DNA from 4 places in the Shewanella sp. 5S214 genome. Region 3 is predicted to be linked to each of the others. Evidence: predicted binding sites of a transcription regulator. Region 3 holds the regulator's gene; each other region holds the start of a gene.
What was found. The regulator LexA, encoded in region 3, represses DNA repair genes until DNA is damaged. The targets are predictions, from matches to a motif close to TACTGTATNNNNATACAGTA.
Positions count from the first base shown of each region.

Region 1: a site for LexA is predicted at 1,627-1,646, ahead of dinB (DNA polymerase IV). Genes of this name have one in related genera too.
Region 2: a site for LexA is predicted at 3,111-3,130, ahead of recN (DNA repair protein RecN). Genes of this name have one in related genera too.
Region 4: a site for LexA is predicted at 5,128-5,147, ahead of ACED29_RS17035 (YebG family protein). Genes of this name have one in related genera too.

Region 1 covers NZ_JBGOOV010000002.1:171,683-179,369, reverse strand. Annotated here, with positions in the region: gene bfr (bacterioferritin) at 1-341, shown strand, start outside; gene ACED29_RS02065 (hypothetical protein) at 496-963, shown strand; gene ACED29_RS02060 (ankyrin repeat domain-containing protein) at 965-1,489, shown strand; gene dinB (DNA polymerase IV) at 1,685-2,764, shown strand; gene ACED29_RS02050 (aminoacyl-histidine dipeptidase) at 2,858-4,321, opposite strand; gene ACED29_RS02045 (leucyl aminopeptidase family protein) at 4,504-6,045, shown strand; gene ACED29_RS02040 (NCS2 family permease) at 6,892-7,687, shown strand, end outside.
Region 2 covers NZ_JBGOOV010000002.1:69,411-77,097, forward strand. Annotated here, with positions in the region: gene barA (two-component sensor histidine kinase BarA) at 1-1,124, shown strand, start outside; gene ACED29_RS01635 (YjaG family protein) at 1,114-1,710, shown strand; gene ACED29_RS01640 (AEC family transporter) at 2,064-3,032, shown strand; gene recN (DNA repair protein RecN) at 3,160-4,818, shown strand; gene ACED29_RS01650 (hypothetical protein) at 4,890-6,032, shown strand; gene ACED29_RS01655 (phosphatidylglycerophosphatase A) at 6,317-6,808, opposite strand; gene thiL (thiamine-phosphate kinase) at 6,819-7,687, opposite strand, start outside.
Region 3 covers NZ_JBGOOV010000020.1:89,740-97,426, forward strand. Annotated here, with positions in the region: gene ctaD (cytochrome c oxidase subunit I) at 1-899, opposite strand, end outside; gene coxB (cytochrome c oxidase subunit II) at 909-2,498, opposite strand; gene ACED29_RS14120 (cell division inhibitor SulA) at 2,895-3,401, opposite strand; gene lexA (transcriptional repressor LexA) at 3,398-4,012, opposite strand; gene plsB (glycerol-3-phosphate 1-O-acyltransferase PlsB) at 4,277-6,700, shown strand; gene mtr (tryptophan permease) at 6,700-7,687, shown strand, end outside.
Region 4 covers NZ_JBGOOV010000028.1:64,903-72,589, forward strand. Annotated here, with positions in the region: gene pepN (aminopeptidase N) at 1-1,039, opposite strand, end outside; gene prc (carboxy terminal-processing peptidase) at 1,358-3,409, opposite strand; gene proQ (RNA chaperone ProQ) at 3,431-4,042, opposite strand; gene ACED29_RS17030 (GAF domain-containing protein) at 4,319-4,777, opposite strand; gene ACED29_RS17035 (YebG family protein) at 4,823-5,116, opposite strand; gene ACED29_RS17040 (paraquat-inducible protein A) at 5,330-5,956, shown strand; gene ACED29_RS17045 (paraquat-inducible protein A) at 5,949-6,662, shown strand; partial or broken gene ACED29_RS17050 (MlaD family protein) at 6,649-7,687, shown strand, end outside.

The sequences.
Region 1 (7,687 bases), on a different contig from region 3:
GTATTCTACATGAATCAGACGATGAAAAATTACATGCAGCTAAGTTGATCCAACGTATTTTATTTTTAGAAGGCACTCCAGATGTTGCCAGTCGTGAAGCGCTCAACATAGGTAAAGATGTGCAACAAATGCTACAAAATGATCTTGCATATGAATACCATGTGGCTGATCATTTACGTAAGGTTATCGGCTTGTGTGAGCAAAAGGCTGATTACCAAACCCGTGAAATTTTAGAGGTGTTATTAGATGACACTGAATCTGATCATATGTATTGGTTAGAAAAGCAATTAGGTCTTATTGAACGTATTGGTTTACAGAACTATTTACAGACTAAAATGTAACGACTTAGTCGACACGTTACATGTTAAAAAAGCCCAACTCAGTTTGGGCTTTTTTGTGTTCGTTGGTGGGAGATACATTAAAAGTGATAATGGTTTGTTTCTAACTAAATTGATATATTTTATAGAACATTTGATAAACTACATGGAAGTTGAAATGAATAGAAATGTACACCTTAAGAGTTTCAAGAGTAGTGAACTTATATTTGATAATGATGAAACTATAATTATTCTCAAATTTATATTTTCGAGTCAACATTCGATTATTGATGAGTTAGATATTACTGATGAAGTACGTGAGTTTGCTCAAGGTTTGTTAGTTGAGGCTGTAGATGCCTCTTATGCAATGGGATTTATTGACTCTTTATTTCGAGCAACAATGAACCCTCAAGATGGTGCTAAAAAAGTTATAACAAAATTTGGGCGAAGTGCTGCAAAGCATTGGTTTAGTCATGCAACAGCTAAAGACTTAATGCAAATAAAAATATATGACAGAGTGAGAGAGCAACTATCATACAGTTTTGGTCGTGTTTTACTCATGTATTTAAATGGAATAGCAAAAACAAAAGGTCCACATTTTGGTGTTTTAGCTTTTAACTTAAACAACAAAGTTATATGGAGTTAAAATGAGATTTAAGGTATTACTTGGATGTGTTTTCATTACTATTATTCTGTATTCATTAGGTGCCATTTATTCGCTTGAAAATAGCCGTGTTGAAGATGTTGTATTATGTAGTGTAGAAGATAATACACATTACATACCAAATTCATTCTGTGAATTTTATTTGTTTAATTTTAGATTAACTAAACAAGACTTAGATGAGCTTCAGTCTGCTAGCGGTATAGCATTTTTATTTAGCATTTCTAATCAGAAAAAAAAATATGTTTACTTAGATAAATTTATCGAAAATGGTGCCTCTGTTAATAGCAAAAGCGAGATTGATGGATTACCACCTCTTCATGCTGCAATCTTACTTAATGATAAAAAATTAGTCGAATACTTACTTAGCAAAGGTAGTGACCCTGAACTGCTAGATAGTCAAAATAAGTTAAATGCTTATGATTTTGTAATGCTTTTGAAAAGAAATAATGACTCAATAAACAGAAATGAAGTAATAAGAACATTGTCTACAATCGATTTAGCCAATTGATTAACTTCGTAGATGATCTAGGTTTTTCTACAATAATATTTTATCGAGTTTTAGAATGACTTGAAGCTAGGTTTTGACTTTTAAAAAGTATGTTGAGTTGTACTTATTCATTATATTAACAATACACAATGATTGAATACTGTTTTTATATACAGTATCATTGTTTTTAATTGAGTAAATGATGATGGTTATAGAATGCGTAAAATCATTCACATCGATATGGATTGTTATTTTGCTGCGGTAGAAATGCGCGATTTTCCTGAATTACGAGGAAAGCCCATTGCTGTTGGCGGCAGAAGTGATCGCCGCGGTGTGATAAGTACCTGCAGTTATGAGGCCCGCAAATTTGGCGTGCGAAGTGCTATGTCCAGTTATCATGCACTGCAGCTGTGCCCGCAGCTAATTTTAGTGCCAGGGCGCATGGATGTATATAAATCGGTGTCTGCGCAAATACGTGAGATCTTTCATCGATACACAGATCTTGTCGAACCCTTGTCTCTAGACGAAGCTTATCTTGATGTGACTGATTGCGATGCTCACCAAGGCAGTGCCACGTTAATTGCCAAGGCTATTCGAAATGATATATTTGAGACCACAGGTTTAACCGCCTCAGCGGGTATTGCACCGATTAAGTTTTTAGCTAAAATCGCTTCCGATTTAAATAAACCCAACGGCCAATATGTCATCACTCCTAATCAAATTAGTGATTTTGTAAAAGATCTTCCTCTGAGTAAAATTCCTGGCGTCGGTAAAGTCACTTCAAAAAAGTTAGCTGATATTGGCTTAACCACCTGCTACGACGTGCAACAGTATCCAAAAGCGCAATTAATTGAGGTATTTGGCAAATTTGGTCATGTATTAGCAGAGCGATCACAAGGGATAGATCCAAGACAAATTAGTCCGCATCGGGTACGAAAGTCTGTTGGGGTTGAAACTACGTTAGCCAAAGACATTTTTACCTTAGAGCAATGCCGTCAAGTATTACCACAGCTGATTCAAGAACTGAGTGCTCGGGTTCATCGCAGTGCTAAAGATAGACAGATCCACAAGCAAGTTGTGAAGCTGAAATTTAATGATTTTAAACAGACCACCATCGAACATCGTAGTGATGAAATGTCGATTAATTTGTTTCATGATTTACTGCAACAGGCTCTGCAGCGCAGTCAAGGGCGAGGTATTCGCTTATTGGGGGTTAGTGTTGGTTTAGCTGATACAACATTGGCTGTTACAGATAATCCAGTGGCACATATTACTCAGCTTGATTTGCAGTTTTAAATGTTAGAATTGCAATGAAAAACGCTCAAGTCTAAAACTAAAAAACGACATTTCTGTCGTTTTTTAGTTTTACGCATTAATCATCGCTACTGATTACGCTTCTTTAGCTGGAATACGCTCTAATACGGCAAGTAGCAATTCCCAGTACTGACCAACAGTGGTGATGTTGACCATTTCATCAGGGCTATGTGGATAACGAATAGTCGGCCCAATAGAGACCATGTCCATTAGTGGATAAGGCTCTTTAAATAAACCACATTCTAGACCAGCATGGATAACCATCACGGTTGGATCTTTTTTATAAATATCGTTATAGGTGTCTCGCACAATTGCCATTACAGGTGAGCTAGTATCTGGTTTCCACCCCGGGTAAGCACCGCTTAAATCAATGCTAGCACCCGATAGGTTTGATAGTGCGGTTAGCATACCGGTGACTTCTTCACGACCTGAATCAATTAATGAACGAATAAGGCATAATATTTCTACGCTTTCATCTTCAGTGCTGATCACGCCTATATTTAGTGATGTTTCAGTGACGCCTTCCACTTCATCACTCATGCGCATTACGCCGTTAGGGCAAGCATGTAATAAGTCGATTAAGGTATTTTGCGCTTCTTCGCCCATGACTTTGGTGGGTGCATCTATGGTGGCTAAGCTCAGTAGCATGCCTGGGTCTGCAACGGCTAATTCTTCACGAACTAGGGCTTGGAACGATTCAATGGCTTGCTTTAGTGCGTCAATATTTTCTGCTGGTAGCATAAATTGCACGTTAGCTTCACGCGGAATGGCATTACGCAGCGAGCCACCACTAAAGCTAACTAGCTCTAGGGCTAATTCGTCACTGTATTTAAACAAAAAGCGCGCTAATAACTTATTGGCATTACCACGTCCAAGGTGAATATTAACCCCAGAGTGACCGCCTTTTAATTCTGACATGGTCAGTGAAAAGCTGGCGTTGCTTTGTTCTGGTGCTTGCCAAGACATTGGTACACTTATCTGTGCATCAACACCTCCAGCACAACCCATGTAGATTTCACCTTCTTGCTCAGAGTCGGTGTTGATTAAGATTTCTGCATCAAGGTAACCGGCTTCTAAACCAAAAGCGCCCGTCATGCCAGCTTCTTCATCAATGGTGAGCAGTACTTCGAGTGGCCCGTGCTTAATGTCTTTACTGCCTAAAACAGCCAGCGCCGAAGACATACCAATACCGTTATCAGAGCCTAAGGTTGTTCCTCTAGCTTTAACCCAATCACCGTCTACATAAGCTTCAATCGGATCGGTTTCAAAGTTATGTACTTTGTCGGCATTTTTTTGCGGCACCATATCAATGTGCGCTTGTAACACCACGATTTTACAGTTTTCCATTCCTGCTGTGGCAGGCTTACGGATGATCAAGTTACCGACTTTGTCTTCAACAACCGCAAGGCCTTGAGCTTTTGCCCATTGCTGAATATGTTGTGATAACGCATGTTCATGCTTTGATGGATGTGGAATAGCGCAAATTTGTTCAAACCATTGCCATAGAGGCTGAGGATATAATTGAGTTAATGCAGTCACGAAACGCCCTCTAAGATGAAATCAAGTCGATATACGACACAGAATATAACTGCAATTATTTTAACATATTCTGCGCAGTTACTTGATATTGCGATACCGATTTGCCAAGGTTTAGTCCACAAATCTGTAAATAATTATGAACCCACTAATTTATCTGTATTCCTAAAGAGTAAGGATCTTGTATGACCCAAGTGAATAAAGCGGTTACCGCGTTCCAAGTGCCAATTATTGATGTCACAAGTGATGGGGCTATTTTTGAAGGCGAAGGTTGGGATGCTGTTGTCGTGATAGCGACGAGTTTAGCTGAGATTAAACAAGATGAAGTGAGTTTGCTTGCTGCACACGCTCGCCAAATTGATATGCGTGTCGGTAAAAGTGCCACGCTCCTTTTTGCACCAGGGTTGGCCGGTGGTCGATTGATCATCTCTCCAGTGGCTGATAGCGGCAATGAGTATAGCGATGTGAGGATTTTTGCCAAAGCTGCTCGAGAAGGGATTGCCATTGCTAAAGCCGCAGGTGCCACTAAACCTTTATTAGTTGTACCAAGTGTAACTGACAAGCGTTTTGCTAATGCTGAACAAGTTGCCGCACTGGCGTGTGGACAAGAGCTTTGGCAACCGTTAGAAGCACGAGAAGCAAAGTCTTTGCCATCGAGTTTAACCGCGATTGGACTATTGAATACCGCCACCCATAGTTTATTACTTAATGCGGCAGAGTCTGGACGAGTATTGGCGCGCGATCTTTGTGGTACAGAACCTGAGCGTATGTCGGCTATTGGGTTTGCACAATATTGTGTTGATGCTTTTGCTGATAGCGGTTTGGCTGTATCTGTGATTGATCAAGCCGAGCAGTTAAAAGCGCAATACCCATTATTAAGCGCTGTTGGCAGAAGCTCTTTTGATGTGGCTCGTCATCATCCACGAGTGGTAAAGCTTGAATATGTTGGTGAAGGCACTATTACCAAAACCTTATTCTTTGCGGGTAAAGGCGTGGTTTACGACACTGGTGGCGCTGATGTTAAAGTTGCCGGGTCAATGGCTGGCATGAGCCGTGATAAAGGTGGCGCAGCTGCGGTTGCCGGTTTAATGAAGGCGCTATCGATACTTAAACCTAAAGGGATCAAAGTGGTCGCCGAGCTTGGATTAGTGAGAAACAGTATTGGCAGTGATGCATTTGTTACCGATGAAATTATTGCCAGTCACGCAGGTGTACGAGTCCGTATAGGTAATACCGATGCTGAAGGGCGTTTAGTGCTAGCCGATTTGTTATCCCATTTACGTTTACAGGCTCAAACTGCGGTGAATCCACAATTGTTTTCGGTGGCGACGTTAACCGGTCATGTTGTTCGAGCCTACGGTGGTTACCCTGCATTAGTTGAAAATAGCGCGGCTAAAAAGCAAGGTGTTGCAGCAACATTAGCTGAAGTGGGGCAATTATGGGGGGAACCATTTGAGGTTTCACAATTACGTCCGGAAGACTTTGATAAAGTTGCCGATAAAAATGGCGCTGCAGATGTGGTGTCATCGAATAATGGTCCGTCTTCAATTACGGCTCGTGGGCATCAATATCCTGCCGCTTTCTTGATAAAAGCGTCTGGATTAGCCGAAACAGAACTGGCATTTACCCATATCGATATTGCAGGCAGTGCTGTTGAGGGCGATCCTCTCTACGGAAAGCCAACTGCAAGCCCTTTGGTTGCTTTATTACAGTTTTCCTTTTTGTAGGTGAAGAATAATTAAGTTGTTGTAATTATTGGTATTATTTTGATAGTTACATGCCGATAACAATGGGTTAACATAGTTTCAATTAGAAATTATTGTAATTAAATCACTTTTAATGAAGTTTTTGTGAATTAAAGCAAATAATACTTGTAATTAAATTACAGTTTTGTATAATTCATTTCGTCGGCAAGGATTATCATTGCCGGCTCTAGTTAATCCAGGATGGATATAGCCTCCAAGGATCTGAGTGACAAGTTGTCTCAATGGATTTGAGAAATGTACGTTCCAGGGAACCGAGCCAAGCTTTACTAGGTTTATGCAACTTAACTTTATTCAGGAGAAGACCATGTCTTATACAGGTAGCAGCAAATTTTATTGGCAAAACACTTGGTTTGCTGATGTGACAGTTTTACGTGGCGGTATATTCGCCATGAAACGTTAAGAATTGACCCTCTTTACGTCGTTTTAATATCCATCAACCTTTTGTTCGTCTCGTTTGACGGTTTAGACAAGGTAATAAACTAATAGATTTATTACCACATCACATTCAGTGGTGCTAGCTTTCCTTTCCCCATACGGAATGCTTGTAACATGTCTGCCTACTCTTTTGAGTAGGCTTTTTTTTACCTGAAATTTAGCCAATTGGTTAGTGCGTTATATAAAAAACTGAAATCTTTCAATAAAAAGGCAATTGATAGCTATCAAGGTCGTAAGTACTTATAATTTCCCGCTGATTCACACCTATCCTGCGTAAAGATGTCGGCTTAGCATGTAAGCATGCCTTATCCTCATCTGTAACGATTAAAACGATAAACTCAACGTTAACCTTTGCCCAAGGACCTTCGCTCCATGTTAGAAAAATTATTTAAACTTAAACAACACAACACGAGTCTTAAACAAGAAGCGATAGCCGGTCTTACTACTTTCTTAACCATGGCCTACATTATTTTCGTCAACCCTATGATGCTTGCTGATGCAGGAATGGATCATGGTGCGGTATTTGTTGCCACATGTTTAGCCGCTGCCATAGGGTGCTTAGTTATGGGCTTATTGGCTAATTACCCTATCGCATTAGCGCCTGGTATGGGGCTTAATGCTTTTTTCACTTACACTGTAGTAGGTGAAATGGGTTATAGCTGGGAAACGGCCCTTGGTGCGGTGTTCATGTCTGGGGTGTGCTTCTTAATTCTATCTCTAGTTAGGATCCGCGAGTGGATTGTTAACTGTATTCCTATGTCATTGCGATTTGGTATCGCGGCAGGTATTGGTTTATTTTTAGCATTAATTGGCTTGAAAAATGCCGGCATTGTTGTGGCAAGTCCTGCAACATTAGTGACTATGGGTGACATTACCTCATTTCCAGCCTTGATGGCGGCGTTAGGTTTCTTCTTAATTATTGCTATGGTGCATCGTGGCCTGAAAGCGGCAGTTATTTTTAGTATTTTGATCGTGACGGCTCTCGGCATGATTTTTGGTGACGTACAGTATCAAGGCTTAGTTGCTATGCCACCGTCTATTGCTCCTACATTCATGAAAATGGACTTGTCTAGTGTATTAGAAATTAGCATGTTATCTGTCGTCTTTGCTTTTTTGTTTGTTGATTTATTCGATACATCCGGCACCTTAGTTGCTGTTGCACAACGGG
Region 2 (7,687 bases), on a different contig from region 3:
CACTTAACCGTCGCTTAGTGTCATGGCAATTAATTATCACTAGTGTTGCCAATCCCGAAAACCTGACGTCGGTTTTGCAAAGTAAAAACAGCAAGTTTGATTACATCATCATTAGCTGTCATGGGTTTGCAGACAACGCAGCCTTTATCCATTTGTTACAACAAGCCAGACAGCATACTGACTGCCTTATTTTATTGCATGACTGTCTAGACCAAGACATGATAATCAATGTACTAAAAGTCAATGCAGATGTATTGCTCAACACTCCGGTTAGCGATTTTACCCTAGCACATCATTTAATCTATCCTCCAATGCCGTCAACCTTAGTGGCTTTACCAGAACAAATAAACCATGAGATCAGCAAACGCCAAAATGCATCCGTATTAGCCGTTGACGACAATATGGCCAACCTAAAGCTAATTGATACCCTACTCAAAGAGTTGGTCGATAATGTGGTCACAGTCAATAACGGCGCGGATGCGATAAAACAAGCAAACACACAAGTGTTTGACTTAATCTTTATGGATATTCAAATGCCAGGCACAGATGGCATTACCGCAACCAAACAAATTCGTTCAGGATCTCTCAATCGAAATACGCCGATTATTGCCGTTACTGCACATGCTATTGCAGAAGAACGTGAAAACATATTAGCCAGTGGTATGGATGGTTTCCTTCCCAAACCTATTGATGAACTGTCACTAAAAAGCGTTATCAGTCGATGGATAATTAAACCGCAATTCACCCATTTTGATACTCATGTGCTCAATTGGGATTTATGTTTAACCCAGGCCAATCAAAAAACAGATTTAGCATTAGACATGTTAAAGATGCTAGTTAACTCATTACCTGAAACCACCGCAACGATTAATGAGGCATTAATTGCAAAAAATGCCGAGGTACTTGTGCAAGCGGTGCATAAACTGCACGGCGCAACATGTTATTGCGGTGTACCTACGACACAAAAACTGTGCCGGGATATTGAGTCAGCATTAAAGCATAAAATTGCCATTGATGACTTAGAACCTGAAATACTAGAGTTACTTGATGAGTTAACTAAGGTAGAATCAGCAGCAAATCAAGTCATAAATCAGCTATCAGTGGATATACCCCATGACCAGTAAATCCGGTTTTTTCAAACGCCTAAAAGCGTTATCGTTACCTCAGAAGCAGCTTTTTGCTTTAGCATTGTGCCAACGAATGTTGCCTAACTACCAATTATTTTCTGAAGTGTGTGAATTTGGCCAACCGCAGGTGCTCAGTACAGCCTTAGAGTTACTGTGGCAAAGCCAGTATGACAAAAAACTTAAGTTCAATATTGACGTGCATTTACAACGCCTTGATGAAAATACTCCAGATCCTAGTGAATTTGAAGCCTATGGTGCTTACCCTGCCATGGATGCAGCAGTAGCCATTGCAACGCTAATGGGTGCTATAGACGGGAAAATTGAAGAAGATATTACTAATATTAGTAAGTTATCATCAAGCACTGTAGCAAATTACATTGAAGCAATTAGTGATGAATCATTAATGGATGAAGAACTTGATGAATTTGTATTTTCGCACCCAGTAATGGAAGAAGAAAAAGAACTACAAGGCATGTTACTCGACATTATCGAAGCTAACCCAGAAATCACCAGCGAACTGGTTAAAGGTTTACGTAAAGAGATTATCGAAGCCGGTGTGTCTAATATTGGCATTAGTCTATAGGGGCTGACTCCGATACTGCCAATAAACAACCAAGCCTGATGTTATTCAGGCTTTTTATTGAGTGTCACGCCATGAAATTTTTTATCACAGTTTCATTTTTATCCAGTCTGATGAAAAATCGATAATTAGACCTTAATCGTTAGTTATCTGGTGCGAGTAGGCTCTTTCTTCGGGTTGAAGGCGGTAAGTGCATTTTTACTGAACTTGAAATATTGTCATCAGCAAAAGTATTCCAGGTCAGTTTGAGCCAAAAAGTAAAAAATAAACACTCGTTTAACTTTAGCCTAATTGCATCCTCCTAGCAAAACGCAGTAAAGTGACCATATTGTCATTTTGTTAAGGAATTGCGTGGGATGTCCAGTATTCTTACCCCGCTAATCGCTGTATTTATCATTATGCTGCTTGGCAGTATTGTACAAAAATTGAGATTTTTGCCAGCCGACACCGATCTGATCCTCAATCAATTTGTCTACTACATTGCCTTTCCGGCAATTTTACTGATTGTATTAGCTGAAACACGCATTGAAGACATTATTCAATGGGGCTTTATTGGTGGCTTTAGTTTGGCGATGATCATTACCTATGCATTGGTGATTGCTGTGTCATTGTGGCGCAAACCTAAGCAGCAAGCCGTTGCGGCAATGCGCGCCTTAAATGCCACCTTTGGCAATACTGCATTTATTGGTATTCCATTACTGAGCTTGTTATTCCCAGGTAACAAGATCGCCTTAGTTGCCGCTGCCATTGCCAGCTTACTGTCGGTGTTTATGTTTGCCTTTGCATTGGTCTCTATTGAACTGGCCAGCCGTGACAAAAAATCCACTGATCATGCTATCGTCATCATGGCGAATGCACTATGCAAAAATCCGATTGTACTGGGCAGCGTCATTGGTATCAGCCTATCGGCATTGCATATTACCTTACCAGAGAGTCTGGCATTAGTACTGCATCAAATAGGCAATACCTCAAGCCCTTGTGCACTATTTGCCATCGGAATGGTACTTGCTAAAGCGTTACGACATCAATCGTTCGCAAAAATGTTCAGTCTCGGACTTATAATAGAACTCAGTTTCATTAACTTACTCAAGTTATTTGTTCAGCCCTTGATTGCCTTTGGATTACTCAAATTCTTTGGCGTAGAGCATCAACTACTGATTATGGGAGTACTTTTAGCAGCCTTACCAACGGCAGCAAGCGTATATCTATTGGCTGAACGATACCAAATTAATGCCAATGGAAGTGCTCAAGGGATTTTATATGGCACATTAATCACCTTTATCAGTTTGCCTATAATAGAAACACTTTTAAAATCCATTGCTTAATGTTCAACCGACTCTCGACGATAAAATAGTCAATAATAATTTTACCTCAACCACTTTACTGTATATAAAATCAGTATATACTGTTTATCAATACAGTGGTTTGGTCGTTTATTGACAGGAATTCATTATGCTTTGCCAACTCAGCATCAATAATTTTGCTATCGTGCGTTTTTTAGAACTCGATTTTAAAGCCGGTATGACAAGCATCACCGGCGAAACTGGTGCAGGTAAATCGATTGCAATCGATGCACTTGGGTTATGTCTTGGTAATCGTAGTGATGCCAATACTGTCAGACCTGGCGCCAGCAAAACCGAAGTGAGTGCAAGGTTTACCCTTGTCGATGTGCCTTTAGCTAAACGTTGGCTTGAAGATAGCGATCTCGATGCTGAAGATGAATGTATATTGCGTCGAACCATTAGCAGTGATGGCCGCTCAAGAGCCTACATTAATGGTAATCCAGTTCCTGTGACGCAATTAAAAGCCATCGGCCAGTTATTGATTGGTATTCACGGCCAACATGCTCATCACGCTATGCTCAAAAGCGAACATCAATTAAACCTACTCGACAACTACGCTAATCACAGACTACTACTCGATAGTGTCAGTGCCAGCTACCAACGCTGCAAGCAAGTTGAAAACGAGCTGAAGGATCTTGAGCAAGCTCAGCATGAGCGTATTTCTCGTCAACAGTTACTCCAATATCAAGTTGAAGAGCTTAATGAATTCAACTTAGGCTTAGATGAGTTTGATGAAATAGAACAGGAACATAAACGCTTAGCCAATGGCACAGATCTAATTGAACGTTGCCAAGCGGGCTTGCATTTATTGACCGAAAATGATGATGCTAATATCGAATCACTACTCAATAAAGTGGCCACTATTGCTGATACGCTTCAAGGCTACGATGAATCACTTAGCCCGATTAGCACTATGATCAATGATGCATTAATTCAAGTACAAGAAAGCGCTAGCGAAATTGAGAGTTATTTAAGTAGTTTAGAGCTTGATCCTGAACATTTCGTCTATTTAGAAAAACGCCTATCAATGGCAATGCAATTGGCGCGCAAGCATCATGTGAGTGCTGACAAGCTAGCGCTACATCATCAAGCGCTTATGAGTGAATTAGCCGAACTTGCTGACGATGAAACTAAATTAGATGAAATAAGACAACAACTTGCAGACACCAGAAATGCTTATCTAACCAATGCACAAAAACTCAGCCAAAGCCGCAGCCGTTATGCCAAGGAATTAGATAAGTTAGTGACTCAATCTATTCATGAACTCAACATGCCTAAGGGTAAGTTTACCATTCAGATTAATCATAATCCGCACAACATTTCAGTTAATGGCTGCGATAACATTGAGTTTATGGTGACCACTAACCCAGGACAACCATTGCAACCGATCTCAAAAGTCGCCTCCGGCGGTGAGCTATCGCGCATTGGATTGGGGATTCAAGTGATCACGGCGAAAAAAGTTGCCACTCCAACATTAATATTTGATGAAGTTGATGTGGGTATTTCAGGTCCAACAGCCTCTGTCGTCGGACGCATGTTACGCAGTCTTGGCGAGTCGACCCAAGTGTTATGCGTCACCCATTTGCCGCAAGTTGCGGGTAATGGTCATCAGCACATGTTTGTGAATAAATTTAATAAAGGTGGCAACACAGAAACGACCATGCAGGCCTTGGATAAAGAGCAACGGGTGAATGAACTTGCACGCTTATTGGGTGGCGATGTCATAACCGAAAACACCTTAGCTAACGCCCGTGAACTATTGCAATAATCGTTACGCACTTATAAAAAGCAAATCAATATGTTAACGTAAAGTTAATATGGATTTACGGATAAATCATAATGATCAAAGTAATAAAGGGCTTGGGTGTTGTTGTCGGACTAATGTGCAGCTTACTAGTATTTATTGTTGTCTGTTTAGTGGCCATTAACGCCACAGACAGAACAAAGTCACCTAACACGCTTTTAGTTGAAACTTGGTTAAAACAACAATCGATTGACCCTGCCCAAAATGGTTTTGTATATTTGCAAGCTTTTAGCGGCACTATTGAGGATGTAACGGCTAAAGAAATGGCCACTACATTAAGTTTCAATGATGAAGAAAATCAACTATTAAGCGATTACAAAAAATCGTGTTATCAAACAGATGTAGCAAGCTGTAATGAATTTATTGAAAAAAATAACGATAGTATTTTACAAACAATTAAGGCACATAAAGCCAATATCACCCATTATAACAAGCTGATTGAAATGCCTTATTGGCAAGAAGATATTCAGTATTTAACACCTGAGAGTCTATTTAAATGGTTACCACTACTTAACTTACGAGCAATCAGTGAACTTAGCGTTTTAATCAACTTTGACGGGGCCCCTAAACTTAATGCTAATGAGGCCTTGTTAACATTTTTAACTACAGATGCTCAATTCTGGAATATGGTTTATCACTCATCTCGCTCTATAGTCAACCATATGATTGCCGTTAGCGTCATCAAATCTCAACTTAACTTTGCCAGCACTGTAGCTAAGACACTCGATAGCGCGTTTGTAAATAAAGTCACCACTTGGCAAACGCCATTCGAATTAACTAACAACGATTTTGAGAGAGTATTTTCTGGTGAATGGCAGTTTGCTCATAATGTCAGAGAACAAATGCTAATTGAAGTGCAGTCTGATGAAGTCGCCTTTTATGAAAAATGGCTAGCAGATGCTTTATACAAGCCCACAGACAGTGACAACCTTATGGCTGAGTATATTGTAAGCTTAGTAAAGGAACCGGTTTCAACGAGCTCTGCTCACACGGTCATAAAGCCTGATTACTGCTCTCTTGACAATTATATAAAGCAATTATGGATGTCACGCTACAACCCGATTGGTAAACTATTTAACTGCACAGTTTATGAAACAGATTATAAGCAACGATTAACTAATATCAATACAGAGTTAGAGCAATTGCGCACTAATCTACTTACCGGAACATCATCTTAATAAATTCACTTCGACTGATTTTATTAAATGCCGTTAGCGAAAAAGAGCACAAATGGGCTCTTTTTTGTTTTATAAATTTTTATATATAAAGTGCTTAACCTGAAATCGAGATAAAGATGAGGAGGTAATAAAAATGAACTTATTTTGCCATCTCGCGCGCTAAACTTATTATTTTAACAAGATTCGGCATCTTGCTACTGAATGCATCGATAACAAGCCTATCAACTCAGTGAGGAAAACAAAGGACTTTTTGATAGTCGTTTGTTATCCAAAATTCAGGTTACTTATAAATAATAAAGCGCAAGTTGCACCCCGATTAACGAAAATACACCCGCTAATACGTCATCAATCATTATCCCAAAACCACCATGCACTTTGGCATCGAGCCACCGGATAGGCCATGGTTTAACAATGTCGAAAAAGCGAAATAGTACAAAACCAAGTGCTAACCACATAAAACCTAAAGGCGCTGCAATCATGGTAATCATCAATCCAACAACTTCATCCCATACAATAGCACCATGATCGTGCACCCCCATGTCCTTAGCAGCTTTTCCACAAATATAGAATCCAGCAAGCATGCTAATACAGGTAATGATGAGGTAATGGGTTAAGCTTAATTGTTGCATCAAAAGCACTAAAGGTATCGCAGCTAAAGTACCAAAGGTACCCGGCGCTTTTGCTGCTTTACCACTGCCAAAGCCTAGTGCCAAAAAGTGTATTGGATGTGCTAATGACAGCTTTTTAACAAATTTATCTTGGGTTAATAGTCTCATAATATTCACATTAGAAATGTACAAAGCCACGTGAAATGAGGTTAAATTCCTGGCCATCATCGACTAATTTTAATTTATCACCAGCACAGATTTGACCAATTTTAACGAATTTCACCCCAGCATGGATCAAAGCAGTATTGATTGCACCACGCTGTGACTCAGGTACAGTAAATAACAGCTCATAATCTTCCCCGCCAGTTAATGCATAACTTAAAGCATCTTCACGGCTGAGGTTGGCTTTGATTGATTTTGATAACGGAATTTTATTTACATCGATTGTCGCTCCCACTTTCGATGCAGTTAACACATGACCAATATCGGATATTAAGCCATCAGATAAATCAATAGCACTTGTTGCAAGCGTTCGCAGTGCTTGACCAGCCAAGACTCGGGGTGTGGGGTAATAATGTCGATTAATCAGGTATTCTTTATCTTCAGTATTGACGCTTTGGGCACCTCTGAGAATATCAAGACCTAAGGCTGAGTCACCTAAAGTACCAGTGACATATATCCAATCGCCATTTTTGGCACCAGCACGAGTCAACGCAGTGCCTTTTATCACTTGGCCATTAATGGTGATACTGATGCTGCGCGGTCCCCGAGTCGTATCGCCGCCGATTAAGGCTATACCGTAGTATTCGGCAATCTCAAATAAGCCTTCACTAAAGCTGGCTAACCAGGGTTGATCAACGCTAGGTAGTGTGAGAGCTAAGGTAAACCAAGCTGGCTCCGCCCCCATAGCAGCAAGATCAGAAAGATTAACCGCTAACGATTTGTACCCTAAAGCATGGGCGGGGATGTCGGCTAAAAAATGAACCCCCTCAACGAGAGTATCACAAGAAATCGCAATGGATTTATTGTCTGCCGGATTCACTAACG
Region 3 (7,687 bases):
ACAGCAATACTGGCAGTAGCGTAAACCATAGAGGAATAGCCAAACAATTTCTTGCGGCTAAAGGTCGGTATAATGGCGGAGATAATGCCGAATGAGGGTAAAATCATGATGTAAACTTCTGGGTGACCGAAGAACCAGAAAATATGCTGGAACATCACTGGGTCACCGCCACCTGCAGCATCGAAAAAGCTGGTACCGAAAAACTTGTCGGTTAACACCATAGTCACTGCGCCTGCGAGCACTGGCATCACCGCAATTAATAAAAAGGCAGTAATTAACCAAGTCCACACAAACAAAGGCAGTTTCATCCATGTCATGCCAGGAGCACGCAAGTTAACAATAGTCACGATAACGTTAATCGCACCCATTATCGAGCTGATACCCATGATATGGATGGCGAATACAAATAGAGCGGTGCTATCAGGGCTATAAGTGGTTGATAGCGGTGCGTAGAATGTCCAACCAAAGTTAGGACCACCGCCTTCCATGAATAGCGAACTGAGTAATATGGTAAACGCGAACGGTAAAATCCAAAAGCTCCAATTATTCATCCGCGGTAAAGCCATGTCTGGTGCACCGATCATCATCGGAATTAACCAGTTAGCTAATCCGGTAAAAGCTGGCATCACTGCGCCAAATACCATGATAAGACCATGAACCGTGGTCATTTGATTAAAAAAGTTAGGTTCTACTAGCTGTAATCCAGGCTGAAATAACTCTGCCCGAATGACCATTGCCATGGCGCCACCAGTGAGAAACATAATAAAACTAAACCATAAGTACAGCGAACCGATATCTTTATGATTAGTTGTGAGTAGCCAGCGCATGAGCCCTTTCGGCGCTCCGTGATGATGTTCATCATGAGCGGTAGCTAGTGTATCGTGCGTTGTTGTGCTCATTGTCTTCCCCTACTGTCCATGGCTAGCGACATCGGCAGGTTGCACCGCCTCGCCAGAATTATTGCCCCACGCATTGCGCTCATAAGTAATCACCGCGGCCATCTTTTGTGGGCTAAGTTGACTACTAAATGCCTGCATCGCGGTGCCTGGTTTACCGTGCATAACGATATCGATATGTCCGCTAACCGGTCCGCTAACCACAGGGCTGCCAATAAGTGAAGGGAAAGCGCCTGGCAAACCAGCACCAGTGGCTTGATGACATGCGGCGCAAGTGGTGGCATAAACCTGCTCACCTTCTGTGATTAACTGCTCCAAGGTTAAGGTGGGCAGATCTTCAATGGCAACAACCTCTGGTGTTACAGCCTTTGCGACGGTTTCAAGAGCCTGAGTCGCTTTTTCTGTCGCAGTATTGGTGCTCTCAGTTGCTGTTGCGGCCATTGTGCTTTCAGTCTTATTTGCTTCAGTACTTGCTTCATTGCCGCCAGAGAAATTACTCACATCAGCAGCTTGAACAACATCACCGGTATTATTGCCCCAAGCATTACGCTCAAAGGTAATCACTGCGGCAATCTCTTGGGCGGTAAGTTGCTTGGCAAAGGCTTGCATTGCGGTTCCTGGTTTACCGTTTAAGACGATGTTGAGGTGACCTGCAACAGGGCCTTTTATGATAGGACTGCCAATTAGTGATGGGAATACACCTGGAAGGCCCGCACCATTAGGTTGGTGACAAGCGGCGCAACGAGCAAGATAGATCTGTTCGCCTTGGGTGGTTAACTCTTCAAGAGATAAGGTTTGTGACAGTGATGCAGCCGCCGCAGCAGCGGCATTACTGGCCAGTTGCTTTTGCTCTACTAACCAATTATCAAAATCTGTCTCTGATAATGCTTGCACCACAATTGGCATAAATCCATGGTCTTTACCGCACAATTCGGCACATTGGCCACGATAAATTCCGGGCTTATCAATGCGGGTCCATGCTTCATTAATAAAGCCTGGATTGGCATCTTTTTTAACCGCAAAAGCCGGAACCCACCATGAGTGGATCACATCATCTGATGTCATTAAAAAACGCACTTTTTGGTTAATGGGCAGTACGAGTGGTTTATCGACTTCAAGAAGATAATGCTCTCCTTTAGCCTCTATGCCATCGATTTGATCTCTGGGGGTCGATAATGTGCTGTAAAATTCGATGTCTTTATCAAAATAGCTGTAATGCCATTTCCACTGCGACCCAGTAATTTTGATGGTGAGATCCGCATTGCTGGGATCTTCCATGGCAATTAAGGTTTTAGTGGCTGGAATGGCCATGGCGATTAAGATGATGAAAGGAATGACGGTCCAAGCTATTTCCACTTTAGTACTTTCGTGAAAATTTGCCGCAACAGCGCCTTTTGATTTGCGATGGTAAATCATTGAATAAATCATGATCCCAAACACCACTAACCCAATGGCACAACAGATATAAAGTATCGTCATGTGGAGGCCATAAACCTTACCACTGATATCTGTCACGCCTTGAGTCATGTTGAGGGACATTTCTGATGCCCCAAGCGGAAGTGCTATAAACACCACCAGTAAACAATACCACCATTGCTTCACAAGACTGCTCCTCTGTTCATTGCAAATAGCAATTACAAAGAAAAGTCACACAGTAATTCTCTGCTCTATGCAAACTTTTCGGTTCCCGAAAAAAGTTTGATGACCTCAAAGTACCTTGGTGGCAGTAAACGGGTTGTTTACGGTTTTATTATTAGCGGTGCACCACGCTTGTACCTACTACTGAACTTATCAAGATTGAGTTGGCTCATTTGTCTGAAAGTAATCTTAATCACTGTCATTCACGTCCAATTAAAGATGAATAATATTTCATCCTTGGGAACAACATTAGCTGTAGATTAAACATTGATCAAGATCACTTTGTTGGCTAATTAACTGAAAAAAGATGAAAAAAAAGCCCTGAATTCAATACAGGGCTTGGTAAGTAAGGGTTAATGCTCAGTGAAATGAGCAAAAATTACTTGTTCCATTTATTAATGTAGGGCTAACAATTTGATGTTTGTGAGGTAAGTGAGCATTCACATCCTCAATTACCACACCTAAAGCCCGTGCACTTTTAGCTACAATTTCTAATCGACGACTATCACGGGCGTCAAGTGAGCTTGTCCAAGTGACGACAGCACTTGATGTTCCACTGGTAAGCGCTTTTTCCATCGCCCATAAGGTTTCGACTTCGTCTTTAGTGTGCACCAGTAAAATACGGTCCATTCTCACGCCAGCATTTGCCAGCATATGTTTATAGCCAATGTGTGGTGGGCTAATTAACACAATCCATCGACCTTGTTGGCTCAATGTGGCGAGTTGACTACACAACTGGCTCAACTCAGCTTCACCTTGGGTGACTGTTTGTAATGTGCGAATGGTTTGGTTGCCATGCAATTCTGTTTCAGCTAAATCTACCCATAAGCCTGGGTGACGTGGCGCGATGCCCATTAGTTTGTTCATAACCAATCTCCATTACGGATAACGCCAACGGCAAGCCCTTCAATGGTTAGGCTTTGGCAACTTAAATCAACTTTAATCGGGGTGTAATCGTCATTTTCTGCATGCAGATAAATCACATTACCTTTTTGTTCAAATCGTTTTACGGTGACGTCATCATCAACACGCGCCACCACAACTTGGCCATTACGTGCTTGTTGCATTTTATGAACCGCGAGTAAATCGCCTTCTAAAATACCGATGTTCTTCATGCTGTCACCACGAACGCGCAACAGAAAGTCTGCGGCAGGTTTAAACATGCTCGGGTCGACTTGATAATACTGTTCAACGTGTTCTTGAGCCAAAATGGGCTCACCAGCTGCAACTTGTCCAATCAGAGGCAAACCGGTTTCAATCTGTTCTTCATGAGGTAAGCGAATACCTCGAGAGGTTCCAGGCATGATCTCGATAAAGCCTTTTTTGGCTAATGCTTTTAAATGCTCTTCGGCAGCATTAGCACTTTTAAAGCCAAGACGTTTCGCAATTTCAGCACGAGTGGGTGGCATACCTGTTTCGGCGATATTGTTTTTAATTAAGTCTAATATTTCTGCTTGGCGCGGCGTTAACGGTCTCATGATGATTCCTGTCTTTTTATACAGTGACTGTCATTATATACAGTGTTTGTGTTCGTGCAAGTATTAACCAACTATTTTTTGTGTTTTATTGGTTTTATGTAACTTAAATTAATGTTTTTATTGGTTATTATATATGTTTTATCTTGCACTATGTCTTAAAGTGAGAGCTTACACGTAAAGATAAGTCGGCCAGATAGTGTAAGCAGGGTGGTTTCTGGTATCCTATACGACAATATTACAATGGCTTATGTTGCGAAAATAACCATGTCAAAACCAGATTCAATATTTTTACAAGCATTAAAATGGGTTCAAAAATGGATGGTACAGACCATTGTGGTGCCCCATGATCCGTTTGATGACCTCAATATAGATCCGACCAAGCCCTTGGTTTATTTAATGAAAACGGAATCTATTAGTGATATTGCCGCCTTGAGCGAAATCACTGAAGGATTTGGTATGCCAAGTCCTTATGAGCCGTTACAGCTTGATGGTTTAAGAGTGCCTCGAGTGGTGTGTTTAGAGGGGCGTAAACCTCTATTTGGTAAACGTGAAAGTGGTGAGAAGTTCCTTAATTATTTTACCCGTTTATTATCGCTTCATAGTGAGAATGCTGACCTCGATATTCAATTAGTGCCAGTTTGTCTTTATTGGGGACGAACTCCTGGTAAGGAAGAAGACAGCATGACAGCGGCTGTTTTTGAAAGAGAAAACCCAACTTGGTTACGTAAGTGGCTGATGATTTTATTTTTAGGGCGACATAATTTTGTGCAGTTTTCTAATGCGTTATCGCTGCGCCATATGGCTGATGAGCACGGTACAGATAAAAGAATTGCGCATAAATTAACCCGTGTCGCGCGAGTACATTTCCGTCGCCAACGTAAAGTTATGACAGGGCCACAATTACCTAATCGTCAAATGCTATTTGCCTCTTTATTAAAGTCAGATTCAATTAAAAAGGCAATTGAAGAAGAAGCGGTCAACAAAAAAGTATCCCCTGAAAAAGCCCGTGAAACTGCGATTGAATACCTCGATGAAATTGCCGCGGACTATTCAGATAGTTTAGTGCGCATTGCCGAGCGTTTTCTCACTTGGTTATGGAATAAATTATATAGCGGTATCAATATCAAAGGTGCTGAACAGGTAAGACAGCTTCACCATGATGGCCATGAAATTGTCTACGTACCTTGTCATCGCAGCCATATGGATTACTTGTTGCTGTCATACATTTTGTATTATCAGGGTATGGTTCCGCCGCATATTGCGGCCGGTATTAACCTGAACTTTTGGCCAGCAGGGCCAATGTTCCGCCGTGGTGGAGCATTCTTCATCCGCCGCAGCTTTAATGGTAATAAACTGTATACCGCAGTATTTCGTGAGTATTTAGATCAGTTATTTGCTAAAGGTTATTCGGTTGAGTATTTCACCGAAGGTGGGCGTTCGCGTACAGGGCGTTTACTTGCGCCTAAAACCGGCATGTTGGCAATGACCATAAACAGTGTACTACGCGGCATAGAGCGCCCAGTGACGTTAGTACCAGTATATTTAGGTTATGATCATGTGATGGAAGTGGCCACTTACCACAAAGAATTAAGCGGCAAGAAAAAGAAAAAAGAATCTGTTTGGCAGTTATTTGGTGCGCTGCGTAAACTCGGCAACTTTGGCCAAGGTTATGTTAATTTTGGTGAGCCGATTAACTTACAGCACTTCTTAAATCAACAAGCGCCAGAATGGCGTAGCGAACTGGCGAAAGAGCCTGATCAAAAACCATCGTGGTTTACTCCATCGGTTAATTTACTCGCTAACCGCGTGATGACCAATATTAACGGTGCTGCCGCCGCGAGCTCGGTAACATTAACCAGTTTAGTGTTATTAGCCTCAGAGCAAAATGCATTAGAAAGAAGTCAGTTAGAACGCCAACTTGATCTGTATTTAGCCTTATTGAAAACCGTACCTTATACCGATTACGCATCGGTCGCCGAGGGTGATGGTAAGTCGATTGTTGATCATTGTTTGTCGTTAAATAAGTTTGTTAGTACCAAAGATTCTATTGGTGAGATTATTTCTGTTGATGAAAAAATTGCCATCACCATGAGTTATTACCGTAATAATATTATTCATTTAATGGCGATACCGTCATTAATTGCCAGTTGTTTATTGCGCTATGATGACTGCGATCGCGCGCGCATTCATGCCATCGTGATGGATTTTTATCCATTGTTGAAAGCAGAGTTATTTATGGGCATTGATGATGTGCCTAAATATGTTGATGGCGTTTTAGACTTTATGCTTGAGCAAGGTTTGTTGAGCGACAATGATAACTTTGTCATCACGCCTCGTCATATTACCCAAGTGTTACTTCTGGCTGAAACGATCAGTGAGACCTTGCAGCGTTATGCCATTATCTTCAATTTACTGGCGATAAAGCCTGAGCTTGAACGTTCTGCTCTTGAAACCGACAGTCACTTGTTGGCCCAACGACTAGGCGCACTTCACGGGATTACCGCTCCAGAGTTTTATGACAAAAAACTGTATAACACCTTGAGTGTTAAGTTAAAAGAACTCGGTTACTTATGCAGTGTTGAACATCGTGACGAAGTGATCAGAATTCGAGATCATGCTAACAAGTTGCTGAGTTCGTCAGTGAAACAAACCATAGTAGACAGTGTGGATGCGGAGCACGGACAATAATGGCAAACCATATGAATGCGGCCAAGCATCGCACTAGTGGTAAGTCAGTATTGGGTGGGGCGATGATCATTGCTGGCACTACAGTGGGTGCGGGAATGTTTTCCTTGCCAGTTGTTGGTGCAGGGATGTGGTTTGGCTACTCAATAGCGATGTTGCTCGGCGTCTGGTTTTGCATGCTAATGTCGGGTTTGCTGTTATTAGAAGCTAACTTGCATTTTGAACCCGGTGACAGTTTCGATACCTTAACTCGAGTAACCCTAGGGCAGTTTTGGCGAGTCATTAACGGCGTCTCTATAGCCTTTGTGTTGTACATTTTAACTTATGCCTATATCAGTGGTGGCGGATCGATTGTTAATCACAGTTTATCGGCATTGGGTGTCAGTCTACCTCAGAGTGTGGCAGGGTTAGTGTTTGCCGTGGTGCTGGCGCTAGTGGTATTTGTCAGTACTAAAGCGGTTGATCGCATTACCACCATCATGCTTGGTGGCATGGTCATTACCTTCTTCTTGGCCATTGGTAATTTATTGATCGATATCGATACCGTGAAACTGGTATCACCCGATGGTGAGTCGCGTTACTTACCTTATCTGCTCGCTGCGATTCCTTTTGGCTTAGCCAGTTTTGGTTATCACGGTAACGTACCCAGTTTAGTTAAATATTACGGTAAAGATGCTAAAACCATTGTTAAGGCCATCATTAGCGGAACCACAATCGCATTAGTGATTTATGTGTGTTGGTTAGTGGCAACTATGGGTAATATTCAGCGCAGCCAGTTTGCCGATGTTATTGCCCAAGGCGGTAATATTGGGGTGTTAGTTGCAGCGTTGTCGGGTGTTATTGCCAGCCAATGGCTTGATAGCATGTTGACCCTGTTTGCCAATCTTGCCGTGGCATCATCATTTTTAGGTGTCACATTAGGTCTGTTTGACTACCTTGCTGATCTATTTGGTTTTGATGATTCGCGCACCGGACGGATTAAAACTGCAG
Region 4 (7,687 bases), on a different contig from region 3:
TCACGCGAATGGCTTGGATACGATTAACAGCGCGAGACCCCACATCAGAGCTAAATTCTTGATCGCGGAAAACGGTTAAGCCTTCTTTTAAACTCAGTTGAAACCAATCACGACAGGTTACTCGGTTACCCGTCCAGTTGTGAAAGTACTCATGACCAACAACTGACTCAATGCCGTGATAATCTTCGTCAGTAGCACTGGCTTTATCAGCAAGAACGTATTTAGTATTAAACACATTCAAACCTTTATTTTCCATCGCTCCCATATTGAAAAAATCAACTGCCACAATCATATAGATGTCGAGATCGTACTCAAGACCAAAACGGGTTTCATCCCACTTCATCGATTTTTTCAATGACGCCATCGCGTGATCGGCTTTATGTAAATTACCTTTATCAACAAAAACTTGCAGCGTCACCGCTCGACCAGACTGAGTGGTATAGCTGTCATTAAGCAAATCAAAGTCACCTGCGACAACTGCAAATAAGTAACTTGGTTTTGGAAATGGATCATGCCACTTAACAAAGTGACGTCCGGAACGTGGCATCTCGCCTTTATCAATTAAATTACCGTTACTTAACAAAAAAGGAAAAGCATGTTTATCGGCTTCAATACGTACGGTATAAATAGCCAAAACATCGGGTCTGTCTAAGAAGTAAGTAATGCGACGAAATCCTTCGGCTTCACATTGCGTGCAATAAGCACCATCAGACATGTAAAGGCCTTCAAGACTCGAATTTGCCTCAGGGTCAAGTAAAGTAACCACCTCTAATTCAAACTCATTTAGCTCAGTGGTGATCGTTAATTGGCTTTCGTGTTGACGATAGTTTGCCGTTGTACCATTAAGCTTGACTGAGCTCAGAGAGAGTTGTTCACCATCAAGCACTAAATCATGCTGATGTTGGCCATTACGGATCACCTTACTAACAGCCGTTACTTTGGTATTCTTGCCATCAAGAATAACGTTTAAATCTACATGAGAAATGGTAAATGCAGGCTTAGTATAATCTTTGAGGTGTTTCTCTTGCGCTTGGTTCATACAGGATCCTTTTCAATGGTACTCATGCCAATATGATTAAACTTGTGTGGGAACGTTATCGAATTGGTATTGTTTTTATTTCACTTCAGCCGTGGTTAAGTGATTGGATAAATAAGATAAAATATCAATATTCTGCCTATTCCACCTCAAAAAGGTCATTTTACTAACAAGCCGAATCGACCGCAGTTAACCTACTGCAAGTCGATACAACGCAGTTAGAGATGCGAAGGACTGTTTGCAACCGTTTATATCCAGAGCTGAGGTTGTTATTATTAAGAAAAAACGCGCCTAAGCGCGTTTATTAACTGTCACAAAAAATCACTTTGAGTTTGTTTTTGCCAATTTCTCTGCATCCGCCATATCAAGCGTGATATAAGCCGTTTCATCTAAAAAGGCATCCGGTAACTTACTGTCATCGGTCTTTTCTATATCATCTAGTGACTTAACAATTGCTAAACCATCGTGCTCTCTTCGGGCATTTTCTCGATCGAGTGCACGCTTGTCATCATCTTCACGAGAAGCAAGACGTTCACTTTCAACAAGCGAGATGGTTTTGTCATTGTGATGCTTTTTAAATTCAGCTATATCTTGATAAATATAACTAAACTCTTCGTCATTGCTGATCCGCGCTTGATGTTTAACATCAAGAGAACTTATCAACATAGGCGTAATATTGCCCAATGTAGTGTATTGAGCAGCAGGAACTTTATCCCACGGAAGCGCATTTTTCTCTTCCGATTCACCATATTCACCCGCTTCTAAAGCAGTAGGCAAGCGCACATCTGGGGTAACACCCTTACGTTGTGTGCTGCCACCATTGATACGATAAAACTTAGCAATGGTATACTGAACATGACCAATTGGTTTTTCATACATGTCATAAATTCGACCTAAACTTTTATGCTGCTGAACCGTGCCTTTACCATAAGTCGATTCACCCACAATCAAAGCGCGATCATAGTCTTGTAAAGCCGCAGCAAAAATCTCTGATGCAGATGCACTGTAACGATCTACCATCACAGTCAGTGGACCGCTGTATGCACTAATACCATCATTATCACGATTTTGATTAATGCCACCATTGGCGTCACGAATTTGCACAACAGGCCCTTGATCAATAAACAATCCGGTCAATAATGTGGCTTCAGTTAACGCCCCACCACCATTACCACGAAGGTCAATAATAATGCCTTCAACATTGTCCTTTTCAAGTTTAGCGATTTCTTTAGCCACGTCTTGCGACAGATTCATGTAAAATCCAGGGATTTGAATCACACCGACTTTACGATTGGCGTACTGACCTTCTTTAGGTTCAATTACTTTTGAGGTAGCTGCGCGATCTTCTAAACGAATTTTGTCACGGGTAATGACCACTTCAAAAGGTTTAGCATTTGCGCCACCTTTTTTGGGTAAAATTTGTAATACAACTTCGCTACCCTTTGGACCTTTGATCAAATCAACCACATCATCTAAACGCCAGCCAATAACATCAACAATGCCACCGTCTTTTTGACCAACACCAACAATTTTATCTTCTGGCGATAATTTATCACTGTTGGCAGCAGGGCCTCCTGCCACTAAACTTTTGATAACGGTGTAATCATCATCCATTTGCAACACAGCACCAATGCCCTCTAAGCTTAGGTTCATTTCCATTTGGAAACGTTCGGCATTACGTGGGGATAAGTAACTGGTGTGAGGTTCAACGCTGCGAGCAAACGCATTCATTACGGTTTGAAATACGTCTTCGCTTTGGGTTTGGCTTAAACGTTTAATGGCATTGTTGTAACGTTTCTCGAGCACTTCAACAATTTCAGGCCATTTTTTACCGGTCAACTTGAGATTTAATGCATCATACTTAACCCGCTGACGCCAAAGCTCATTAACTTCAGCTTCATCTTTTGGCCATTGTGCATCTTTGCGATCAAATTCATAAGCATCGCCTGCTTGGGTAAAATCAAACTCTTTATCGAGCAAAGATAAAGCATAAGCAAAACGTTCGTAGCGACGTTGTTGCACAACTTCATACATAGCAAAGGCGGGGCTAATATCGCCAGACTCGACCATATTATCAAACTGTTCTTTATACTGACTAAAGCTCGCAATATCTGCCGCAGTTAGTACATTTCGACGATAATCAAGCTGCTCAAGAAAGCGGGAATATATTTGTTCAGAAAATGCATCATCAAGATTAAAGCGATGATAATGCGAGCGAGTGAACAATGTTGTCACTCGCTTGCTAGCCACTTTATGTTGTGGCTCTTGTGCTAGTTTAGGTAACTCGCTGATTTGAATCGTTGGTGAAATTGCCCATGCCGAAAAGCCGACAAATAAACTGGCAATTGACGCGGCCAAGGTAAGTTTTCGCATCAACAAGTACTCCTTAAATTTCTATAATAGTATGTGCTCTGCACGTACTTTGATGGACAAGCCAGAATCTAACTGAACATGCACATCTTCTTTATTAATATCAGTCACAACACCTGGTACTGGGGTAGCACCTAACTTAACATTAACGCGTTGTTTTTGTTTTAAATCTTCAAGCTTAGCTGGCACAAGTTGAATCACAGGAGCAACGACTGGCGCTGGACGTTCTTTTTTAACAGCTGGAGCGCGTTTAGGTGCCACTTTCTTTGCCGGTTTTTTGGGTGCTAAAGCTTGACGTTTTGCTTTGGCTTTATCTTGGCTCTCTTTAAGCGTCAAAATAGCATGGTCAATATGCTCTTGTTCTAATTCAGCACATTCATTACCGTCAAGATCAATACGTTTAGCGCCCGCTTTAACGCCTTTCAAATAGCGCCAGCTGCTGGTGTAACGACGAAGCGCTACACGTAATTGTGTTTTACTGACTTTAGAATCATCAGCTAACCGTTCAGCCAAATCTTGAAACAGACCAATTTTTAATGGCTTAGTTTCACCTTCTGCAATAAAGCATAAAGGAAAGGTTTCATATAAATACGCTAAAATTGCGTTGGTGTCGGTCAACTTGTCTGTTGATTCCATTTTTACTTCCACGTTAATAAAGGGACTGATTATGCGGCAGAAATTTGCCATGCAGTCGTTCATCTTTCGTTAAACCTTACTGTTAAGGCTCAACGTACAAAATATCACTATCCGCCAGTTTGCTAAAGTCATTGAAACAAACCTTAACAATTTAACCAAACTTACTCTCAGCTTAATCATCGCTCATCAGTAAATCCAGCACAAATGCGTTTAGCGGCATATTATAAAGCCCGCGACAGCGAATGCGACCATGATTTAATCTATTTTGTTCGCTATTTAACCAAATAGGCAAGTTTCGAAACTTTTTACCATGTTTTCTAAGCCAATTTGATCATCTTGATCGAAACGATTGAGTAATGGACTGTCAATATCTAACACTGCCACCACTTCATTGCCCTGCCTTACAGGAATGACTATTTCGGAATTACTCGCAGAATCGCATGCTATATGACCATCAAATTGATGCACGTCGGCGATGCGTTGGGTGATATTTTCTGCAGCAGCGGTGCCACAAACACCTTTGCCCATATCAATTCGAGTGCAAGCGACTTTACCTTGGAAAGGACCAAGGACGAGCTGTTCACCACGCTTGATGTAAAAACCAGCCCAGTTGAGATCCTCAAGGTTGTCATTTAACAACGCTGAAAAATTTGCCATTGCCGCAATCAAATCATCTTCGCCTTCAAGTAACGCTTGAGCTTGACGATTTAATGTTTGGTAAAATTCGGTTTTCATTTCCATTCCTTAAGCTGGTATCTACTTCAAAAGTTTGAAATACGGCTATTCTGCAGCGGTATTTTTAGCCGTAGTCTTTTTGGTTTTAACTGCAGGAGCGTTTTTAACCTGTACTACGCCTTTTAGCAAGTTAGAAAGCTCATCTTTATTGTTTGCGAGATAAAATGCCAACTGTTCGCACTTATTTTCATCGAGTCCAAGATCTGCCTTTATAAGAAAAGGCACTAGGTTATCGGAAATATCGAGCATCTTATCGTAGGCATCAGCCTCTTTTTTCGATATAAATGTCATCTTTTCCACCCCTTCTCTGACCACGACAAATTGGGTTATCACTGCCATGATGTAATCCTCACTGTTTTTATATACAGTGCATAGAATCTCACATAGTTAACTTATGATGCAAGTGTTCTGATTATTCTGATATTATCAAATACACATTAATGAGTTTCTTTTAACAAATGACACATTTATTTGCCAATATGAGGCAAAGTTGAGAGGTTTACCTCTTAGCTACCCGATAATGATTTTCACTATGGATTAGATTAATTTTTCATGAATGAATTTGATGATCATGATTCTATAATATTATGCCGATCATGTGATTTGGCAGTGAGAAAACGAGCGTTACCCTCCAGCTCTCGCGCTATTTGTCCGCGTTGTCATACTGTACTCTATGATTCACCGTACTGCTCTATCAATGGTATGTTGGCGCTATGCGTTGCCGCGTTAATTATTTTCATTCCCGCTAATTTGTTACCAGTACTCGAAATTCACTTTCTTGGCAGTGTCAGAACCACGACCGTAATGCAGGCTGCTATGACGGTTTGGGCCGAAGGATATTGGGTCGTAGGCTTAGCGGTAATGGTTGCGGCTGTTATCGCCCCTGGATTATTAATATTGTCGATACTGGCGCAAGTTGTTATTGTCAAATTAGAATTGCACAGCTCATTTTGGCAAAGAACTTATACGACATTGCTAAAAAATCATGGTTTGATATCACAAATGACCATGCTAGAAATTTATGTCATCAGTTTCTTGGTATCTGCATTCCAACTATCTGATTTTTCTGATGTCTATTTTGGTATGGGGACATTCAGTTTTACCATGCTGTTTGTCATCATTCTTTTTTTACAACGTGAATATAAACTTGAGCACATGTGGAGTTATGTTGATGCCTGAAACTCCAATGAATCCCGCTAATGAGCTATCCTCAGCAAGTGAAGAGCCTCATGTAAATATTAACCAGGAAGCCCCAAAAAAAGCTCAAGCCTCTTTGCAGGGGCAAAAGTTAGGCTTATGTTTATGCCCTGTCTGTCGCAAGCTGAATTTAACCAGCAAAAATCATTGCCAGCGCTGTTTTAGCCAATTGAGCAATCGTAATTATGCCAGTATCCAGCAGAGTTGGGCTTTATTGATTACAGCCACTATTTTACTTATCGTCGCTAACATCTACCCTATCACCCTCCTGACAAACCGCGGGGTGGTCACTAAGGATACTATTTTTAGTGGTATTAGCCATTTAGTGCAAACAGGCATGTTGCCGATAGCGGTAATTGTTTTTACTGCCAGTATTTTAGTACCTTGGCTTAAGATTTTTGGCTTAGCCACTTATTTAACCGCCATCAGTTTTAACTTGCCGGTATCAAAAAGAAAATTAATGGTTGGTTTTCACATTATTGAATGGATTGGCCGTTGGTCGATGCTCGACTTATTCGTTATCTCATTAACCGTTGCTTTAGTGAATATGGGACAACTGTTAGATGCTAAACCTGCACCTGCTGCAACTGCATTTGCGTTAGTGATCTTACTGACACAACTTGCGGCAAAAGTGTTAGATACTCGTTTACTCTGGGACCGCTTGGAAAACACCGATGACACAAATTGAATCACCGAAAATTGTTAAGAAAAAATTATTCTCGCCAATATGGTTATTGCCTATTGTCGCCTTAATATTGGGTGCTTGGTTAGGGGTAAAAAGCATTAAAGAGTCGGGCATTGAAATTTTAATCCACTTTCCCAGCGCCGCAGGCATTGATATTGGTAAAACATTAGTAAAATACCAAGGTTTATCGGTCGGTAAAGTCACCGATATTGGTATTGATGATGACCTTAAAGGTGTTAATGTCAAAGTGGTAATGGATTATCGCGCCGACCCATTTTTGAATAAAAACACCTTGTTTTGGTTGGTCAAACCCAAAGCCAGTATTACCGGAGTCGAAGGCTTAGATACGCTATTTTCGGGTAATTATATTGCCATCCAGCCCGGAGATGGCCGCTCGGCAACTGAATTTGAAGCACAGCGCGAAGCACCCGCAATTCTCCCCGGCAGTGAAGGCATAATGATCGAGCTTAAATCGCCTAAACTGGGTTCTATTGATGTAGGTTCACCAGTCTTTTTCCGTCAAGCACCCGTTGGCAGCGTTGTCAGCTATCGCTTAGATGGTAATAAGCAAATTATTATCAGCGCTTTTGTTCAAGAACAATATGCCCATTTAGTTAACAAAGACTCACACTTTTGGAATGTATCTGGGCTGAAGATTGATGCCTCTTTAGCGGGTATTAAAGTCAGTACTGAGAGTATTGCATCTATTTTGGCTGGCGGGATCAGCTTTGATACCGGAAGCTATACTGAAAAAGCGCAAAATGGTGATGCTTATATTCTTTACCAGGATGAGCTTTCTGCTATCGGTGGGGTACATTTTAGTTTAACCGCGACAGACAACGATGGTGTAAATGAAGGCACGTCTATCATCTACCGCGGTATTGCTATTGGTGAAATAGAAAAAGTGAGTTTAACCGACACTGGAGTGCAGTTTAGCGCTCGAGTTGAACATCAATACCAAGGGCTGATCACCAGCGATAGTCAATTTTGGTTAAGTGGAGCTGACTTATCATTAAAAGGCATTAAAA